Regions from separate parts of the Dactylosporangium sp. CS-047395 genome, predicted to be linked through region 2. Evidence: riboswitches for the same ligand, from Rfam matches in the RefSeq annotation. Region 2 holds a riboswitch; each other region holds the start of a gene.
The links. A riboswitch is a leader RNA that binds a small molecule or an ion and turns the genes downstream of it on or off. The one in region 2 is predicted to bind cyclic di-AMP.

Region 1 (6,666 bases), 5.6 Mb from region 2:
GCTCGGCGGGTTCTTCGCGACGAAGGTCTCGAACGTCTCCGGGCCGTAGTTCGCCTGCGTGTCGGTGCACAGCATGTCGTAGGCGGCCTGGATCTTCCCGCCCTCCAACGCGGTCAGGAAGTCACTCGCCGCGGCCTTCGGTGCCTTGGTGGACTTGTCGACAATGAAGAACAGCCCGGCCGCGCCGCCGCCGCAACACAGGACGAAGGCGCCGATCGCGCTGAAAATGATGATCTTCCAGGTTTTGCTCACACGCGCCAGCCTAGGAATCGCGATCAAGCCGCGATGTAAGCGACCCGACGCGGATCATGCCCGATGTGCGACCACGAACAGGCGCGGGAAGGGCAGGAGCGTGCCGAACGGCTCGTGGGGGTACAACTGCCGCAGTTCGTTCTTGACGTCGGCGGTGAACTCCTCGAGGTCGCTCCCGGACAGCGCGTCGAGGTAGGGCCGCAGGCCGGTGCCCTTGAACCACTCGAAGACCGGATCGTCGCCCGGCAGCACGTGGTAGTAGGTCGTCTGCCACGCGTCGACGGTGAGACCGGCCGCGGACAGTAACCGTACGTATTCGGCCGCGTCGAGCACGGGGCTGGCCGAGCGCGGCCCGGTGGCGCCCAGCGCACCGGACAGCAGCGGCGCCCACCGCTCCCGCCCGGCCACGCCGGCCAGGCCCGGGTCGAAGGTCGCGACCGGCACCTGGAAGGCGAGCGTCCCGCCGTCGTCCAGGGCGGCCGCCCAGAGCGGCAGGAGCGTCTCGTGGTCGTCGACCCACTGCAGGGAGGCGTTGGCCACGATGACGTCCAGGGAGCCGCGCTGGGGCCGCCACTGGGCCGCGTCGGCGAGCTGGAAGGTCACCTGGCCGGTCCGGTGCTCGTCGGCCGCCGCGATCATCGACGGCGAGGAGTCCAGGCCCAGGATCGCCGCGTCGGGCCAGCGCTCGGCGAGCGTGGCGGTCATCGTCCCGGGCCCGCATCCGAGGTCGACGACGGCGACCGCGGACGTGGTGGGGATGCGGGCGACGAGCTCGCGGAACGGCCGGGCGCGCTCCTCGGCGAAGCGCTCGTACTGCTGCGGGTCCCAGGAGGCCATGCCCCCAATGATGAAGGCCCGCGGATCGCACTCGATCCGCGGGCCCTCGGGGAAAACCTCGGTCAGCCCTTGACGCGGCCGTACCCGTAGAGGCTGTCGACCGTGATCGGCGCGTATCGCACCACGTCGCCGGTGTGGGGCGCGTGGATGATCGTGTTGTTGCCGACGTAGATGCCGACGTGCCCGAGTCCGTTGTAGAAGACGAGATCGCCCGGCTGGAGCTGCGACTTGTCCTTGAACTGCTGGACTTTGCCGCTGTACCACTGGTCCTTGGCGTTGTGCGGCAGGCTCACGCCGGCGTACGCCCACGCCGCCATGGTCAGGCCGGAGCAGTCGAAGGCGTCGGGCCCGGCGGCGGAGAACTTGTAGGGCTTGTTGAGCTTGCTCTTGGCGTATTCCACCGCGGCGCCGGCCTTGCCGGAGACCGACGGCAGCGGGCCTGGGTTGTAGTTCGCCCCGGTGACCTTGGTGCTGCCGGCGTTCTTGGCCTTCTTCTGCAGGTCGGTGAGCTTCTTGACGTCGCCCTCGATCTGCTTGCGCTTGTTCTCGAAGTCGGCCTTCTGCGTGTTCTGGGCCGCGATCGTCTTGTCGAGCTCAGTCTTGGCCGACTTGTACTGCTCGATGGCCTTCTGCTGCTGGCGCGTGATCTGCTGCAGCATCGACATCTGGTCGACCAGCGAGCCCGACGACGTCGCATTCAGCATGGCGTTGAGATTGCGCATCTTGCCGTTGGTCTTGAACGACTCGATCGCGATGGCCTGGACGCCCGCGCTGGAGTCGGCCACGTGCTTCTCGAGGTCCGCGGCCTTGGCCTGCGCATCGGCCATGTCGATGTTGAGCTTGTTGTAGTTCTCGATCGTGGCCTCGAGGTCTTTGTTCTGCTTGTCGAGCTGGGCCTCGATCTCGGTCAGCGACGGGTCGGCGTGTGCGACCGAGGCGGGTGCGAGCACCGCGAGCGAGATGAACCCGATCGCCAGAGTCCGCAGCACCGACCGGCGGGCACGATGTCCAGTGGACAAGGGAAGACCCTTCTGCACCTACCGCCTACCGGGTTAGCTGACGGGTTCGGGCGGGAAGAGACAGCGCCCTACCGCGGCGTCGCGGATTCACCCCACGAAGTGGGTCCCCGGTTCGATGTGCGCGCCCGGAGGGGTGGGCTCGCACGGCGTCGATTCGGCGGCGCTTGCCCGGCGCCATCCGGGGTGGACGGCGGACTGCCGAGCAGGCCAGCGCCTAACTTAACGTGATCACCGGCCGGGCGGAAGGCGCGCGCCCCGCTCGATATCTAATGTTCCGAATGTCCGGATTACTGCCGGTTGGAGCCTCGTGCCAGACCGTGACTTTGGTGCCGGACGGTTACGAATTCGGGACTTGATTTTGTACAGAGGCACGGTTAAATACACGTAACTTCATACACCGACGGTGCAAATAGTTCCGGGGGTCCGCACGTGCTACGGGTCCAGAACCTCGAAGTGGTCTACGACGATGTGATGCTGGTCTTACGGGGCGTCAGCCTCGCCGTCCCGGAAGGTCGGATCGTCGCCCTCCTCGGGGCGAACGGTGCCGGGAAGACCACCCTGCTGCGGGCGCTGTCCGGGCTGCTCGGCGTGCACGACGGCGCCGTCACCCGCGGATCGGTGACCCTCGGCGACCGCCCGATCCACCGGCTGCGGCCCGCCGCCGTGGTGCGCCGGGGGATCAGCCAGGTCATGGAGGGCCGGCGCACGTTCGCCGAACTGACGGTCGAGGAGAACCTGCGCCTCGGCGCCCACACCCGCCGGCGCGGGGTGGCCGAGGCCATGGAGCGCATGTACACGCTGTTCCCCGTCCTCAAGGAGCGGCGCGGCTCGATCGCGGGGTACCTGTCGGGGGGCGAGCAGCAGATGCTCGCGATGGGCCGGGCGCTCATGTCCGACCCGTCCTACCTGCTGCTCGACGAGCCGAGCCTGGGCCTGGCCCCGCGCATGGTCGAGCAGGTGCGCGACCTGATCGTCGAGATCAACAAGGCCGGGACGGCGGTCCTGCTGGTCGAGCAGAACGCGACCATGGCGCTGTCGGTGGCCGAGCACGGCTACGTGCTGGAGAACGGCAAGGTCGTGCTGGACAAGCCGGCCGCCGAGCTGCTCGCCGACGACGACATCCGCGAGTTCTACCTCGGCTCGCACGCCGCACACTCCTTCCGCGACGTGAAGCACTACAAGCGCCGGAAGCGGTGGTTGTCGTGAGCGATGTCCTGCGCTTCTCCGACGTGAAGCTGAGCTTCGCCGGGGTCAAGGCGATCGACGGGGTCGACTTCACGGTCGGGGCCGACGAGCTGTTCGCGGTGATCGGCCCCAACGGCGCCGGCAAGACGTCCATCTTCAACGTCATTTCCGGGGTGTACCGCCCGCAACAGGGCCGCGTCCTGCTCGACGACGTCGACATCACCGGACTGCGGCCGGACAAGGTGGCCCGGCTGGGGGTGGCGCGGACGTTCCAGAACGTCGAGCTGTTCCGCCAGCTCACCGTCATCGAAAACCTGATGCTCGGCCGGCACCACCACATGCGCTACGGCACGCTCGCCGCCATCGCCTGGCTCGGCCGGGCCCGGCGCGAGGAGCTGCAGAACCGGGCCCGGGTCGAGGAGATCGTCGACTTCCTCGAACTGGCCCAGTGGCGCCGGATGCCGGTCGGCCTGCTGCCCTACGGCGTGCAGAAGCGGGTCGAGCTCGGCCGCGCCCTGGCCATGGAGCCGCGGCTGCTGCTGCTCGACGAGCCGGTGGCCGGCATGAACCTCGAGGAGACCGAGGACATGGCGCGGTACATCCTCGACATCCGCGAGGAGCTGGGCATCCCGATGATCCTCGTCGAGCACGACATGGGCCTGGTCATGGACCTCGCCGACCGGGTGCTGGTGGTCGACTTCGGCGTGCCGGTCGCGTGCGGCACGCCCGGCGAGGTCCAGCAGAACCCGGACGTGATCCGCGCCTACCTGGGCGAGACGGGCGTAGCCGAGGGGATGACCGCATGACCATCGCCACGCTCGTGCGCGACCGGGCCATCCAGACCCCCGACGCCGTCGCGATGCGGGAGAAGCACCGGGGCATCTGGCGGGAGATCACCTGGCGGCAGTACTGGGACACCGCCCAGTCCGTCGCGCACGCCCTGCGCGACCTCGGCGTCGGACCCGGCGACCGGGTCGCGATCCTCTCCGAGAACCGGCCCGAGTGGCTGTTCGCCGACGTCGCCACGGTGGCGCTGCGGGCCGCGACCGTCGGGCTCTACCCGACCAGCCCGGCCGGCGACATCGGCTACCTGCTGGCCCACTCCGGCGCGAAGGTGCTCATCGCCGAGGACCAGGAGCAGGTGGACAAGGCCCTGGCGGTGCTGGGGGACTGCCCGCAACTGCGGCGGATCGTGTACCTGGATCCCAAGGGCATTCGCAACCGGTACCAACACGAAGCCCTTCTGTCCTTCGACGAGATGCTCGTGGAGGCCGATCACGGCGACCGGCCCGAACTGGGGCTGGCCGAGGAGCCGGAGGACCTGGCGGCGCTCGTCTACACCTCCGGCACGACCGGGCGGCCCAAGGGCGCGATGCTCACGGTGTCCAATGTGGACTTCGCCATCGGGGTGCTGTGCGGCGACGGCGGGCTCACCGATCCGCCGCCGGGCCCGCGCGACTCGGCGCTGTCGTACCTGCCGCTGTGCCACGTGGCCGAGCGCGTCTTCACCGTCTGGCTGGGTGCGGCCAGCGGCGTGGTCGTGCACTTCGGCGAGTCGATCGCCACGGTGCAGGCCGATCTGCGTGAGGTACAACCGACGATCCTGTTCGGCGTCCCGCGCATCTGGGAGAAGATGCTGGCCGGCGTCACCACGCGGCTGGCCGGCGCCTCGCGGCTCAAACGCGCGAACGGCCGGCTGTGGCTGCGGGTCGCCGACGGCATCGGGGCCACCCTCGCGGCCAACGGCGGCCGGCACACCCTCGGCAGCCGGCTGCGCTACGCGCTGGGCTGGCTGTGCTGCTACCGCGCGCTGCGGGAGCGGATCGGGCTGCGGCACGTGCGCTACGCGGCCAGCGGGGCGGCCCCGGTCGCGCCCGAGGTGCTGCGGTTCTTCATGGGCATCGGGGTGCCGATGCACGAGGTGTACGGCATGACGGAGAACGCCGCCATCGCCACCGGCAACCGGCCGGGGCGCGTCCGGCTCGGCACCGTCGGCGAGGCCCAGCCCGGCGTCGAGGTGCGGGTGGCCGACGACGGCGAGATCCAGACCCGGCACGCGGGCACCTTCGCGGGGTACTTCCAGGACCCCGCGGCCACCGCCGCGGCGCTCACCGCCGACGGCTGGCTGCGCACCGGCGACATCGGCGTGCTGGAGGGCACGTACCTGCGCATCACCGACCGGGCCAAGGACATCATCATCACCGCGGGCGGCAAGAACATCGCGCCGAGCGAGCTGGAGAACGCGCTCAAGGCCTCGCCCTACATCAAGGAGGCGGTGGTCGTCGGCGACCGCCGGGCGTACCTCACCGCGCTGGTCGGCATCGAGCTGGAGACCGTCGGCGACTGGGCCCAGCGCCGCGGCCTGGCCTACACCACCTACCGCGACCTGTCCGGCAAGGCGGAGGTGGTGGCCCTCGTGCGCGGCATCGTCGACGAGGTCAACGCCGGCCGCGCGCCGGTGGAGCAGCTCAAGACGTTCCGGATGCTGCCCAAGGAGCTCGACCACGAGACCGGAGAACTGACCGCCACGCAGAAGGTCCGCCGCGCCGCGGTCGCCGACGCCTTCCGCGCCGAGGTCGACGAGATGTACCGGAGTCCCGCGTGAAGGATCTGCTCGAGAGCGTGCTGCGGGGCATCGGCACCGGGAGCGTGTACGCGCTGCTGGGCCTCGGCTTCGTGATCATCTACAAGGCGACCCGGGTGATCTCCTTCGCCCAGCCGTCGTTCATGCTGGCCGGCGCGGTCCTGGTGACCTACCTCGTCGGCCCGCTCGGCTTCTTCCTCGCCCTCATCGTGGCGGCGGCGGCCACCGGCGGCCTGGCGCTGGGCGTCGAGCGGCTGGCGGTGCGCCCGATGATCGGCCGGCCGGTGTTCACCGTCGCCATCATCACGCTCGGCATCGACGTCGCCGTGCGGGTCGCCGACAACGCCTTCATCGGCCTCGACGTCCGCCACGTCGGCGACCCCTGGGGCCTGAAGGTGTTCAAGCTGCCCGGCGGGATCATCGTCGAGCAGCGGCACGTGGCCATGGTGCTCACCACCGCCGTGCTCATCGCCGGGCTGTTCGCCTTCTTCCGCTACACCCGCACGGGCCTGGCGATGCGGGCCGCCGCCTACGACCAGGAGGCGGCGCTCGCCCAGGGGGTCAGCGTCGGCTCGGTCTTCGCGATGTCGTGGGCCCTGGCCGGGGCGCTCGCGGCGGTGGCGGGGACGTTCGCGGCGGTCGGCGGCAGCGTGAGCGAGTCGCTGTGGCTGGTCGCGCTGACCGCGCTGCCGGTGATCATCCTCGGCGGGCTGGACTCGCTGCCCGGCGCGGTCATCGGCGGGATCGTGGTCGGCGTGGTGCAGGAGGTCACCGCGACCTACCAGGGCC
Region 2 (6,666 bases):
CGGTGATCGGCGGGCACGGCGCGGTGACGAACCCCGCCACCGCGTGGATGCTGCTGAGCCAGGTCCGGGCCGGCCCGGCGGCCGCACCGCAGAACACCGTCCTGCGCATCCGTCTGGACCGCACCGGCCCCGGCCCCGCACGGGCCGCGTTCGAGCTGCACCCCACCGACGGGATGGTGGTGCCGATCGGCTCGGTGCCGGTGCGGCAGCTGGGCCTGCCCGACGTCATCCGGTCCGCCAGGGACGTCCGCGAGTCCGGCTTCACGCTGCCGGCGAGGATGAGGGATCTGCTGGCGCAGTGGCTCGTCGACCACCGTCGCGCACCGCTGTGGCTGGACCTGTCGGCGCCGCGCGGGTACCTGCACCTGGTGCCGTGGGAGCGGCTGCTGTCCGCGCCGCTGGGCCGGACCGTGCTGCGGCTGCCCGACTTCACGGTGCCCAGCAACGCGACCGGCGAGAGCCTGCGGATCGTCCTCGTGGCGAGCGAGCCCCGGACGACGTCGATGACCCTCAAGGCCCGGACGGTCGCCGACCTGGCCCTGCACTGGCGGCAGTTGACCGGCCGGCGGGTTTACCTGCACGTGTTCACGGATGTGCTCGGGCACGATCAGCTGCGCACCGACCTCGGGCACCTCGATGGTGTCACGGTCGCCGGTCCGCCGCCCTCGACCGGGTGGCTGGGCTGGATCGAGGACCAGCTGGCGGGTACGGCGATCGACGTGCTGCACTTCGTCGGTCACGGCTACCTCGCCGGGGAACATGGCTGCCTGGCGCTGGCCGCCGACGCGGTGGGCGGCGACGAGGCGACCGCCCGGCTCATCGGCCCGGCCGAGCTCGACGATTTCATGTGCCGGACCGGGGCCTGGTCGCTGTGCGTCTCGGCGATGCCCTGGAACGCGAGTATCGCCGGGCTGCGCGAGCTGGCCGACGCCACGGCGCGCATCCGGCCCGGCGTCACGATGCTGCACGACCTCATGTACGACGATGACCTCAAGCAGTTCGGCGCGGCCGTGGGGCTGTTCTTCGGCGGGACGGCGCCGGCTCAGCCGCTGCCCGCGGTGGCCGGGTGGACAGAGCCCGGCGCATCTGGGCCGCGGGCAACGTTCTCGCCGTACGAGAGCGCGACGACGCTGTTCGACGCGGGGGAGTACCTGTCCGACACCCGCCAGGTGCTGGCCCTCGACCGCACCCCGACGTGGGTCGCGACCGGCACCCGCATCCTGGAGGGCGCCCAGGTCGACTGGTCCGGCCCGAGCGGCGCCCCGGACGACCCGGACGCGATCGCGGCCCTGCGCGACGTGACCGAGCTGTTCAACGCCCATGTGCGTCGCCAGACCGGGGGAACGTCATGACGCCCCGGCTCTACATCGAGTTCTTCGAGACCCCGCGCATCGATGCCCCGCCCGAGGTGAGCGTCCGGCTGCGGGAGCCGGGCGGCCGGCCGACCCAGCACACGTTCGACTGCTCCGCCGATGACCCGGTGTTCGCCGCGCTGCGCTCCGGCAGTACCGACGAGGAGGTGGTCCGGGCGGCCGGCGAGCGCCTCTTCGCGGCGCTGTGCACCAACCCGGTGCTCGTCGAGGACCTCAGCGCGGCACTGCTCATCCAACTCCCCGAGCGGCGGCCGATCTACCTCGACGTCAGCAGCCTCAGCGCCGGGCAGAACCTGCCGTGGGAGGCGCTGTTCGCGCCGGCCCTGGGCGACTTCCTCGGCCTCGACGAGCGTTGGCCGGTCGGGCGGATCATCACCGGGCGGCGCACCGACGGACTCGGCGAGCACCGGCTCGCGGGGCCGCTGCGCATCGCCGCCGTACTGTCCTGTCTCGACGTGCCGGCGCTGGAGCAGTGGGAGGCGATGCGCTCCGCCCTCGACCTGGCCGCGGTGCCGATCTCGGTGCTGCTGATCGCGAGCGAGAACGACCTCCTCGGCGCGGTGCGCCGTGACCGCCCGGCGTGGCTGCACGACGCGGTGAAGGTCCCCGAGGACGAGGCGGCGCTGCGCAGGCTGATCGGCGGCTTCGAGCCGCACGTGCTGCACCTGTTCTGCCACGGCTCGGCCGACCGGGGCGGGCCGCACCTGGAGATCGCGGTCTCCAGCGACTGGGACGCCGGCATCCCCGAGCGCAGCCACTTCCTGGAGGCCGCGGGCGTACGGGCCCTGGTCGAGCCGCCGACGCCACCGCCCTGGCTCGTCGTGCTCAACGCGTGCGCCACCGCCGCCACGCCGGACGACGCCGGGCCCACCGTGTCCGCCGACACCGGCCCGCAGGCGCTCGCCAGCGCGCTCGTCGGCGAGTTCGGGCTGCCGGCGGTGATCGGTATGCGCGAACCGGTGCTGAGCCAGGACGCGGCGAGCTTCGCCCGGATGCTGTACGAGCGCCTGCTGACGATGCTCGCCAAGGGTCCGGCCGCCGAACCGTCGCGTGTGGTCGTCGACTGGGCCGGACTCGTCGTCTCCGCCCGCGACGCCCTGCGCCGGCGGGGCGGCCTGCTGCCGAGCGCCGCGGCCCGCCGGCACCCCCAGTGGACGCTGCCGGTCGTCACCGTGCGGCCCGAGGCGTTCGAGCTGGAGATGCACGCCGAGCCGCCGCCCGGACCCCGCCGCCAGGTGCAGCTGCGCGCCGAACTGTTGCAACAGCTGGTGTCCCGGCTGCCCGCCGATACCCCGGCCGAGACGCTCGCCGCGCTCGAGGAGGAGCTGCGCCACGCCCGGACCGAGGTTGATCGGGAGGAATGAGCGGCCATGGCCGAAGATGACGACCTGGTGGCGGCGCTCGAGGAGGACGGCGTACCGCCGCTGCCCGCGGACCGCATGCTGGCGCTCAACGGTTGGTCGGCCGGAGCGGCGTTGGCCGCGCCGGTCGCCGAGCGCCGGGCCCGCTGGATCACCGGCCTGTCGCCGGTCGCTCGCGGCCGGATGCTCGCCCCGGCCGGTCTCGACCCGTGGCGGTGGCAGGACGAGCGGCTCGGCTGGGGGCTGGTGCTGCCCGAGCGCGAGGAGCTCAGCGTCGCGCAGCGGGCCCGGCCCGACGACGCGCCCGAGCCGATCCGGCAGCTGTTCGCCGACCGCCCGGGCGCGAAGGTGCTGCGCTACCGGACAGGCAAGCGGCTGGCCGACTTCACGCTGCGCGACTACACCGCCGACGGGCGCCGCCTCCCGCACATCGCCGGCCCGACCGGGACGGGCCCCGGGCAGATTCCGGCGTACCTGCTCATCGCGGCCTCGCCGCGCGAGATCCCCTGGACCGTGCAGTACGCGCTCAATCTCGTGCGCAACGTCGGGCGCCTCGATCTCGACGAGGACGGGCTCGCCAACTACGTCACCGCACTGCGCGACGGGTGGAAATCGGCCTCGGCACGGTACGACAGCCCGGTTGTCTGGTCCGTCGACGACGGCTCGAGCATCACCGCTCTCATGCGCGACGCGATCGGCGAGCCGCTCGCCGGGAAGCTCCGCGGTGACAAGGACATGCCCCGGACCTGCTTCATCGACGGGCGCACCGAGCCGGCCGACGGCGCCGCGCTGATCGCCGCACTGGAGCGGCAGCGGCCCGCGCTCATCGTCACCACCAGCCACGGGGTGACCCCGCCCCCGGTTGACGCCGACCGGCTCGGCCTGCCCGTCGACGCCACCGGCCGCCCCCTTGACCTGGCACGGCTGCTGCGCGACTGGCAACCCGACGGCGCGATCTGGTACGCGCACGCCTGCTGCTCGGCCGGCAGCGACGGGCCCAGCCAGTACGACGGCCTCTTCGAACCGGGCTCCATGGTCGCCCGCGCCCTCGCCGACGCCGCCACGCTCGGCCCCCGCACGGCCGCGCTGCCCCGCGCCCTGCTCGGCGCGGCCCGCCCGGCCCGCGGCTTCATCGGCCAGGTCGAGCCGACGTTCGACTGGACGCTGCGGTTCCCGGCCACCCGCCAGCGCCTCACCGAAGACCTGCGCCGCACGCTGTACGAAGAACTGTGCGCCGGGCGCCCCGCCGGCTACGCGCTGCACTGGGTGCACGGGACCGTCAACGGGTTGCAGTACTTCACGGAGAAGGCGGTCAAGCGCTACAACGAACTGCCGCCCGGTCCGGAGCAGGACGAGGCGCTGGACATGGCGCTGTACCACAAGGTGACGGGCCTGGACCGCACCGCCACGGTCCTGCTCGGCGACCCGACGGTCGCACTCCTGCCGCCCGCGGCCTAGCAGAATGCCGGGATGACGTTGAGGATCGCCAGCACCCAGCCCGCCGGTGCCGTTGACCCGCGCGAGAACGGCCGCTCCGCGCGTGAGCTGATGCGGGTGGCCGCCGCCGATAACGTGCGCCTGGTCCAGTTTCCCGAGGGCTTTCTCTCCGGCTACGCCAAGGAACAGGTCGCCGACTGGAGCGACGTCGACTGGCCCGCCGTCCGCGAAGAAATCGAGGAGATCGCCGCCCTCGCCGCCCAGCTCAGGATCTGGGTGGTCATGGGGTCGGGCGCAGGCGCACGCCGCGATCCAGAATTACTGGCTCAGCCTCTCGGTGCCGGCGCAGTGTGCGGGGCTCATGCGTTCGACGATCTTCGGGCCGGACGGGAGCGAGCTGGCCGAGGTCGCCGGGCCCGGGCAGGTGGCCGCCGTGGTGCTCGATCGCGACGCGGCGGAGTTTCGCATCGCGTTGCGGCATGCGCGGCCGTGGCGGGCCGAGGCGGGTCGGGGTGACATCTACCGTAGCCGGCGGGTCGAGGACGGGCGGAGCAGCGATCGCACGGGGTTGTGACGCATTTGTACGACCTGTGGGGTGGGGCCTGCGGGGTGGGCCGCTGGATGTACCGCTCGGTAACGTCCACATGCCCGTGCTGGTCGTTTGCCATTGCCACATGGCGCCGGTGTGGGCCCGTCGAGTCGCGATCGTTGCGAGCCGGGGAACCAGGTAGTCCGGGGTGAATCCGTCGGCCTCCCGTCAGTGGAGGTCGTGGTAGGGCGTGCTTCCCGTCCGAATCCGTCAGCTAACCCGGTAGGCGGTATCGGAAGGAGCCTTGATGCACCAACGCTTCACCGCGCTGTTCCACCGGCCGGCCCACGCGATGCGCGAAAAAGCGCTCGAAAAAGCGCGTGGGAAAGCCCTGCGCCGGCCCGTTCCGGCAGTACTCGGGGCGGCCTCGCTGATGGTGGTCTCCGTGGCCACCGCGGCGTTGTTCAACGCGGGCGGCAAGCCGGCCGCCGAGGCCCACCCGGTGGGTACCGCCGCGCTGAGCACCGCCACGCCGCCCGCCCAACCCAAGGCGACGGCGCCGGCCCCGGATCTGCTCGACACCGCGCCCGCCGCGAACACGGTCAACTTCGACTTCCAGTTTCAGCCCAACTTCTACTACTGCGGCCCGGCATCGACCCGGATCGCGCTGACGTCGGTCGGCGCCGACCTGTCGCAGGACGACGTGGCGCATCGGCTCGGCACCACGGTCAACGGCACCAACTCGGTCGCCGACGTGACGCGGGCCATGAACAGCGTGCTCGGCAAGCCGGTCTACGAGGCCCGCTTCATCAACGGGCAGCGGGCCTCGGCCGGCGAGGCGCGGGAGCTGCAGTACGACGCGGTCCGCGCGTTGAGCACCGGCCGGGCCCTGGTCGCCAACATCGTCGGCGGCGCCACGGACGAGTCCGGCACGTACCACGAGTTCTCCGGCGGACACTACATCTCGCTCGTCGGGTACCGCGACCACGGCCGTTCCGTGCTCATCGCCGACCCGTCGGGGATGTTCGGCCCGCGCACCTACTGGATGTCGACGGACGCCCTGGCCAACTGGGCCGCCAAGCGCGGCTACGTGGCCTGAACCACCGGTGTGGGAGGCGGCCACCGGCGGTCGCCTCCCAGCGCCGACAGCTCGTCGAACGTCGCGCGCGACGGCAGGTGGGTGAGCAGGTGCCGGACGTTGCGCTTGGCGAACCGCACGTCCTCGTCGCCGGTCGCGGTCAGCGCCAGGTCGATCTGGCCGGCGACGTAGTTCTGCAGCGCGGTCGCGGTACCGCGGAAAGAAAGTCTTGGAACGGCACTCGCGCGGGCCCGATAGCCGTCGAGCAGCGCCCGCGCCGCGGCGACGTTGATCCCGGCGCCGGGCTGCACCGTCCAGTTGACCAGTGCGGAGCTCAGCTCCCAGGCCGGCGGCAACCCGGCCGCATGCTCCCACCCGGTGACGACCAGCGCGCCCGCGCCCTTGCGGACGTTGCCGGGCGTGAGGTTGTTGTGGCACAGGACGGGCTCGTCGATCGGCGCCCGGTCCTCGGCCAGCGTTTGCAAATACCGCAGCGTCGGTACTGCCTGTGCCAACTCCGCCGCCCACCCCGCCCTCTGGTCCGCGGCGAGGTCCGCCAGCTCGGACCAGCCCCGCCGCTCGAACCGCACCGAGCTCCACGGGCACAACCCCGGCGGCGGTACGCGCAACCCGTGGATCGTGGCCAGGACGCGGCCCACCGCACCGGCCACGGCCGCGCTCACCGGGGCGGCGAGCGGCGGGCCGGAGTGCATCCAGGAGTACACCCGCCAGCTTTTGCCTTTGACGGTCTCGGTCACGCTGCCGGCGATGCTGCGCACCGGTGCCGGTAGCGTCACCCCGGCGAGCGCCGCGGCCTCCTGGAAGCGCGCGTTGTCCTCGCCGTCGGTCGGCGGGTGGACGTCGTCCACGGTCCGCGGCGCCCACCGG
Region 3 (6,666 bases), 4.2 Mb from region 2:
CGTCGGCGACGTGCGGTCGAGGATCGACTTGCCCACCGCGAAGACCGTGTTGAGCTTCTGCTTGCCCCAGATCACGTGGATCGAGACGCGGGCTTCGGGGAACAGGGCGTACACCATGAAACGGTTGCCGGCGTAGATCGTCTCCTCGTCGCGCAGGTCGACCACGACGACGTCGCCGTGCATGCTCGACACCCGGCGCAACTGCTCGACGAACAGGTCCTGCTGCTCCCGGAACAGCTCGGCGCGCTCGGCCACGTCGGGCAGGGCGAGGATCTCCTCGACGTCCTGGTGGTCGATGCAGGCGTCGATGAGCTGCATCATGAGCTGGTAGTTGGAGATCCGGAACTGCCGGAAACGGCCCAGCCCGGTGCGGCTGTCCATGAGGAAGTTCAGCAGCGTCCAGCCGGTCGGCTGCAGGATCTCGGTGATGTCGTACTGCGCCGAGTCCGCCCGGTCCACCGCCTCCATCAACTCGTCGGAGACGTGCGGGAATCGCTCGGCCCCGCCGAAGTGGTCGTAGATCACCCGGGCCGCCGACGGGGCATCCGCGTCGATGACGTGATTGGTCGCCTGGCCCTGGTTGTTCCGGGCGGCCCGCAGCGTCTCCGAGTGATGGTGGTCGAAGACCAGATGGGCACCCGGCGCGTACGGCAGGTTGGTGAGAATGTCCGTCGGCCCGACCTCGACCTGGCCGTCCTGCACGTCCTTGGGGTGCACGAACGTGATGTCGCCGATGAGGTCGAGATGGCGCAGCAGCACCGCGCAGACCAGTCCGTCGAAGTCGCTGCGGGTCACGAGACGGTACTTCACTGCACTACCCCTATGCGCGAAACGGCCGGTCGACGGTTCCCCCATCGGCCGGCCACTCGCATTTGTGAGGCTTTTTAGAGAATCGAGAGGTGCACGTGGTTCGTGTGATCACTGGAGGGATCACCGGCGACGCCGCTGTAATGGTGCCAGCCGACCGCGGGTGTCCAGATCTCCTTGAACCAGATCACGTACATCACGCCGAGTTGCTGGGCGTTCTTGACGAAGTACGCGGCCAGCGTGCTGCCGTAGACGAAGTCACCACCGGAGGCGACCCCGCCGAATCCGGACTTCGTCTGCACCGAGAAGTCACACGCGCGTCCCTTGGGATGCTCGTACGGCCCGCTCGGCCGGAAGCAGGAGACGAACCGCTTGAAGCCGTCCTTCTGCGCCTGCTGCATGGCGTGGAGCATGCGCGGGGTGATGCAGCCGGTGGTCGTGGGGTCGTTGACGTTGCACGACTCCTTCGGCAGCCCCCCGCTGGCCGTGCGCGGGACGGCCTCGGCGGTGGGCAGGTTCGCGGAGACGAAGCCCTTGCTCGGCCCGCCGGCCAGCTTCAGGGCGTTCTCCGCGTCCTTCTTCTTCTGTTCCATGGTCTGGACCTGCTGCTGCTGCGCGGCGACCTCGTCCTCGAGCGCCTTCTTCTGCGCGGCCTGGCTCTCCTTGAGCTGCTTGAGCTCGTGCAGCAGGTTGTCGTTGTGGTGGGCGATCTGGTTGATCGACCCGGCCCGCTCGGCGAAGCTGTCCGGGCTGCCCGAGTCCATCAGCGCGGCGAACGTGGTGAGGGGCCCGGTGCGGTACGCCGCGACGGCGATCGCGGCCACCTGCTCCTGGACCGTGGCCAGCTGGGCCTCGGTCTTCTGCAGCTGCGCGGTGAGCTCGCCCTGGCGCTTGACCGAGGCGTCGAACTTCTCCTTGGCCTCGGACCAGGCGCGGGTGCTGTCCTCGAGCACTGACCCGAGGGTCGGGTTCGCGGCGGAACCCTCGTCGCCGGTGTCCCCGCCCGGCTCGGCCGCGGCGGGCGTGGCGGCGAGCCCCCCGAGCACGAATGCCGCCAGTAGCGCTACGATTACACGCCGGTAGGGATGTCGCGATGACATCTGGTTCGTTGTTCCTTCCGTCGGCCGCCGACCGAGTTAGCTGACGGGTTCGGGACGGAACGACCCCTACCACCCTCCCGGGAGAGGGTTGGATTCACCCCAACGTTACGGTGGGTCCCCGGCTCGCCACGGGTGGCGATTGGGCGGCAGCCACGCCCGGCACCGGGGGCGGTGCCCGCATGGACGTGACCGTGGGTCACTGTACCCAGGGTGCCTCTTTCGCGCACCGCACCGTTTGTCCGGAGATCCTCTCGACCTTGCGGACAGTGGCGCAGATCACTCCGTCCGGACGTGTCTCAAGGCAACCGTAAATATTCTTCATAAAACGATGACGTTCCCTCTCCTCCGCGTCGCGGGCTGGTCCCATGGGCCGGTCAGACGACGTGCGAAGGAGTTGATCGACGGTGTCGAGAGTGCGGGTGCTGGCCATGCTCGCCGCGGTGACCCTGGTGGGCGGGGTGGTCGCGGTCTTCAACATGCTGCCCGCGTCGGCCGCCTCCTGCTCACCCGCATGGTCCGCCACAGCGGTGTACACCGGGGGCGCCACGGTCTCCCGCAATGGCCACAACTACCTCGCCAAGTGGTGGACCCAGAACGAGGCCCCGCCCGGCAACACCGGCGTATGGCAGGACCAGGGCTCGTGCGGCGGCTCCTCGCCCCAGCCCCCGACCCAGACGGGCGCCGCGGGCGGCTGCAGCTTCCCGGCCTGGGTCCAGGGCCGCAACTACGTGACCGGCGACATCGTCAAGTTCACGGACGGCAAGTTCTACATCGCCGAGCACGAGAACCCGGGCTACAGCCCCGTCATCTCCACCTGGTACTGGGACCCGTACACCTGCTCAGGCAGTGGGTCTACGACGCCTCCCCCTCCGTCCACCGGCTCCTTCGTGGTGAGCGAGGCGCAGTTCAACCAGATGTTCCCGGGCCGGAACTCGTTCTACACGTACTCGGGCCTGGTGGCGGCGCTCTCGGCATACCCCGGCTTCGCCAGGACCGGCTCGGACGACCAGCGCAAGCAGGAGGCCGCGGCGTTCCTGGCCAACGTCAACCACGAGACCGGCGGCCTGGTCTACGTCGTGGAGCAGAACACCGCCAACTACCCCCACTACTGCGACACGAGCCAGTCCTACGGCTGCCCGGCCGGCCAGGCGTCGTACTACGGCCGCGGGCCCATCCAGCTGTCGTGGAACTTCAACTACAAGGCCGCGGGTGACGCGCTGGGCATCGACCTGCTGCACAACCCGAACCTCGTCCAGACCGATTCCGCCGTGGCCTGGAAGACCGCCCTCTGGTACTGGAACACCCAGAGCGGCCCCGGCACCATGACCCCGCACAACGCCATGGTCAACGGCGCCGGCTTCGGCGAGACCATCCGCAGCATCAACGGCAGCCTGGAGTGCGGCGGCCGCAACCCGGCCCAGGTCCAGAGCCGCGTGGCCGCTTACCAGCGCTTCGTGGGCATCCTGGGCACCGGCGTGGGTTCGGGCTCCTTGTCCTGCTGATCTGCCTTTCGTTCAGCTTTCCAGGCGGCGGCCTCCCTGGGGTGTGGGGGCCGCCGCCGCATGTCTCGGGGAAACACGCGCGAGTCGGCGTGGCGGGACAGGGTACCCTGTTGGGCGCGGGCTGCTAGCTCAATGGCAGAGCTGCGGACTTTTAATCCGTAGGTTCAGGGTTCGAGTCCCTGGCGGCCCACTGTGTTTCCGGAATGCCGGGGGAGGCTTCGCCTCCACCCGAACCCCCTCCCGGTCTGCGCCGTCAGCGTCAGGCCGCGCGGGGCTGGGCGGGGGAAGCGCTGTGGGTCTCGCCGACTTGCATGCGGGACCTTCGACGGCTGGCCTGCATCCACTTGCTCGCTCCATGTTGCTGGCACATATTGCCTGGTCAACCCTACTGACAGCGCTAGCCCCGGTTGCGGTAGTCTAGGTATTACCGGTAGTACAACCAGCCGTGAAGGAGATTCAGTGGCGAATGCCGCAGCCTGGGGAGCGGCCCGCTGCGGTGCTCCGGGATGGGTTGACCGTTGCGGACGTGGCTGAGGTGCTCGAGTGCGCCGGCGAGCGTTCGTTGCAGAGCAGGCTGACCGAACTGATGCTGGCAGTGCTGGCGCCCGCCGGGCCGGGCCTCGTTGCGGTGCTGTTGCACCGGCGGGATGACTCGTTCGTCTGGGTGGTGTTGCGGGCTCGGCTTGCCGAGCCCAAAGAGATCGGCCAATGGAGCAGGCGGATGGGAGCGCAATGATGGCAATGCCCGACTTCAAGGCGATGACCCCGGACGAGATCGCCGACTGGTTCACCAACAACGACTTGGGTGACCTGATCGCCTCCGGAGAGCGCGGGAGCGCCACCGCCTTCGTTCAGGTTGACGCGAAGGGCGCACCGGTCGAGAAGGTCGTCACGGTCAAGATGCCCGGCGACATGGTCGCGAAGCTCGACCAGGCGGCCGGGCGAGACCGGGCCGGGCGTTCGGGCATCATTCGGCTGGCGGTCGCGGAGTGGCTGGAGCGGCACCCGGAGGCGGCCGCCTGAGGAGCGGCAACGCATAGCGCGGGCGGCGGACTCGATAGCTGTCAGGCGATCGACGGGGGCCAGCGGTGGGTGCGCCAGTCGTTCCAGGTGGCGAATCCGGGCGGTGGGGCGTCGATCGGCTCGCTGCCGTCGAGTTCGCCCGGGGTGGGGATTTCGAAGCGGGCCGCCCACGAGGTGAGTTCCTCGTCGGACATGGGCCAGGTCGTGTCGGGCGCCTCGGCCTGGCGCCGGTCGACGCGGCGGCGTTGCTCGGCGAACGGGAGCTCGAAGTAGCGCATCCGCACGGCCGCGCCCTGGTCTGCTGCAGCCTGGCGTAGGGCGGAGCGTTCGTCGCGGCTCCACAGGCCGTAGTCCAGGACCACGTTGGTGCCGAGCTGCAGGGTGCGCAGGGCGATCTGGATGAGCCGGCCCTCGATCACGTCCTGGGCCGACGGTGGGTTCTCGGCGCCGTACAGCGCCTTCACCCACTCGTCCTTGGTGAGGCGGAGGGCCTGCTGTTCGGTCTCGATGCGTCGGGCGGCGGTGGTCTTGCCGGTGCATGGGAGTCCGACGGTCAGGAACAGGGTTGGTTGCCGCACATCACCCTTTGTACTCCGGGGCACGCTCGTGCACTGCTACACCTCGGGCGCTTCAAGGTGACCGGCGTAGGCCGTCCAGCACGAGCGTGATGACGCCGTCGGCCTCGGACCGCCAGCCGGGGCGGTCGTGGGCCGCGCCGATGCCATGTAGCGCCATCATCACGGCGCCGGCGTCCACGTCGGGGCGGATGGTGCCGGCCTGCACCGCGGCGGCCACCAGGTCGGTGACCGCCTGTTCCAGGGTCCGGCTGCCCTCGGCCAGGGCACCCGAGCGGTCGGCCATGAGCGTGGCCAGGGTCCGGGCCAGGCCCGCGTGGGCGTCTATGTGGTCGACCATGTCGCGCAGGAAGGTCGCCAACGCCTCCGCCGCGGGCAGCGTGGCTTGCAGCTGGCGGGCGCGGTTGGTCAGCGCGGCGACCTCCCCGTGGTAGACCGCTTCGGCCAGGGCCTCCCGGGTGGGGAAGTGGCGGTACAGCGTCCCCGTGCCCACACCAGCCAGGGCGGCGAAGTCGTCGAAGCGCAGGTCGAAGAAGTCGCCGGCGTCGAAGACCTCTCGCGCCTTGGCGACCAGGGCATCTCGGTTGCGCTGGGCGTCGGCCCGCAGCGGCTTGTCGGGAGTCATGCACTACCTCGCGTTGACAAAGTGGAGATGACCTCCATATTTTGGGAACTGGAGATGACCTCCGATTCTAAGTGCCCGCGAGGTGCAGCGTGAAGATCCTGATGTTCGGCCGCGGCGTGATTGCCACTGTCTACGGCTGGGCCCTGCAACAGGCGGGACATGACGTCGAGTTTTACGTCCGGCCGGGCCGCGCGGCGACGTACGGCGACACGGTGGACCTCGACCTGCTCGATGCGCGACGCCGGGTGTGGGGGCGGCGCGTCGTCGAGCGATGGCCGGTGCGCTACCGCGAGGTGCTGGAACCGGACCACGACTTCGACCTGATCGTGCTCAGCGTGCCGCACCACCGCCTCGCGGGCGCGGCGGACTTCCTGGCGCCGCGTATCGGCCGGGCCACGGTGCTGGTCTTCGGCAACATCTGGACCGAGCCGCAGGCGGCGATCGGCGCGCTCCCCGTCGACCGGATCGCCTGGGGCTTTCCCCAGGCCGGCGGCGGGTTCGGCGCGGACGGCGGGCTCCGCGGGGCGCTGCTGCCGTCGGTCGTCTTCGGCACCCTGGGCCAGCCCCCGACCGACCGGGAACAGGCCGTGCGCCAGGCGTTCCGCGCGGCCGGACTGCGGATCAAGGAGCAGCCGGACTTCCGCGGCTGGCTGTGGGTGCACTTCGTTTCGGACGCCGGCCTGTTCTCGCAGGGCCTGCGGCGAGGTTCCCTGTCGAAGCTGGCCGGGGCAGCGGGCGACCTGCGCGAGGCGCTGCTGGCCGGCCGGGAGTTGCTGGCGGTCCTCCGGGCGCGCGGCGTTGACCTGCGCCGGCACCGGGGCGGCGTACTGCTGTTCCGGGCACCCACCTGGCTGACGGCGCCGGCGCTCGCCTGGCTGACCGCGCACGTCCCGCTCGCGCGCGTGAGCCTCACGGCGCACTCCGACCCCGACGCCGAGGAGCCGCGCGAGGTCTGCCGGGACACCCTGGCCGAAGCGCGGCGGCTAGGCGTCTCCGTACCGCGACTGGAGGCGGCGGAACCGCACTTCACCCGC

Region 1: another riboswitch for cyclic di-AMP. It lies ahead of ACQP00_RS05620 (NlpC/P60 family protein); the one in region 2 lies ahead of ACQP00_RS31995 (C39 family peptidase).
Region 3: another riboswitch for cyclic di-AMP. It lies ahead of ACQP00_RS51430 (coiled-coil domain-containing protein); the one in region 2 lies ahead of ACQP00_RS31995 (C39 family peptidase).

The regions. Positions count from the first base shown of each region.
Region 1 covers NZ_CP192015.1:1,216,982-1,223,647, forward strand. The annotation lists gene ACQP00_RS05610 (Rv0361 family membrane protein) at 1-252, opposite strand, end outside; gene ACQP00_RS05615 (methyltransferase domain-containing protein) at 307-1,089, opposite strand; gene ACQP00_RS05620 (NlpC/P60 family protein) at 1,152-2,078, opposite strand; cyclic di-AMP (ydaO/yuaA leader) riboswitch at 2,119-2,268, opposite strand; gene ACQP00_RS05625 (ABC transporter ATP-binding protein) at 2,580-3,314, shown strand; gene ACQP00_RS05630 (ABC transporter ATP-binding protein) at 3,311-4,099, shown strand; gene ACQP00_RS05635 (AMP-dependent synthetase/ligase) at 4,096-5,898, shown strand; gene ACQP00_RS05640 (branched-chain amino acid ABC transporter permease) at 5,895-6,666, shown strand, end outside.
Region 2 covers NZ_CP192015.1:6,804,541-6,811,206, reverse strand. The annotation lists gene ACQP00_RS32015 (hypothetical protein) at 1-1,352, shown strand, start outside; gene ACQP00_RS32010 (CHAT domain-containing protein) at 1,349-2,737, shown strand; gene ACQP00_RS32005 (hypothetical protein) at 2,744-4,192, shown strand; gene ACQP00_RS32000 (nitrilase-related carbon-nitrogen hydrolase) at 4,205-4,687, shown strand; cyclic di-AMP (ydaO/yuaA leader) riboswitch at 4,854-5,004, shown strand; gene ACQP00_RS31995 (C39 family peptidase) at 5,008-5,799, shown strand; gene ACQP00_RS31990 (phosphotransferase family protein) at 5,787-6,666, opposite strand, start outside.
Region 3 covers NZ_CP192015.1:11,021,107-11,027,772, forward strand. The annotation lists gene ACQP00_RS51425 (exopolyphosphatase) at 1-810, opposite strand, end outside; gene ACQP00_RS51430 (coiled-coil domain-containing protein) at 885-1,853, opposite strand; cyclic di-AMP (ydaO/yuaA leader) riboswitch at 1,917-2,063, opposite strand; gene ACQP00_RS51435 (glycoside hydrolase family 19 protein) at 2,312-3,409, shown strand; tRNA gene ACQP00_RS51440 (tRNA-Lys) at 3,528-3,599, shown strand; gene ACQP00_RS51445 (hypothetical protein) at 3,936-4,145, shown strand; gene ACQP00_RS51450 (ribbon-helix-helix protein, CopG family) at 4,118-4,432, shown strand; gene ACQP00_RS51455 (AAA family ATPase) at 4,474-5,010, opposite strand; gene ACQP00_RS51460 (TetR/AcrR family transcriptional regulator) at 5,063-5,632, opposite strand; gene ACQP00_RS51465 (ketopantoate reductase family protein) at 5,722-6,666, shown strand, end outside.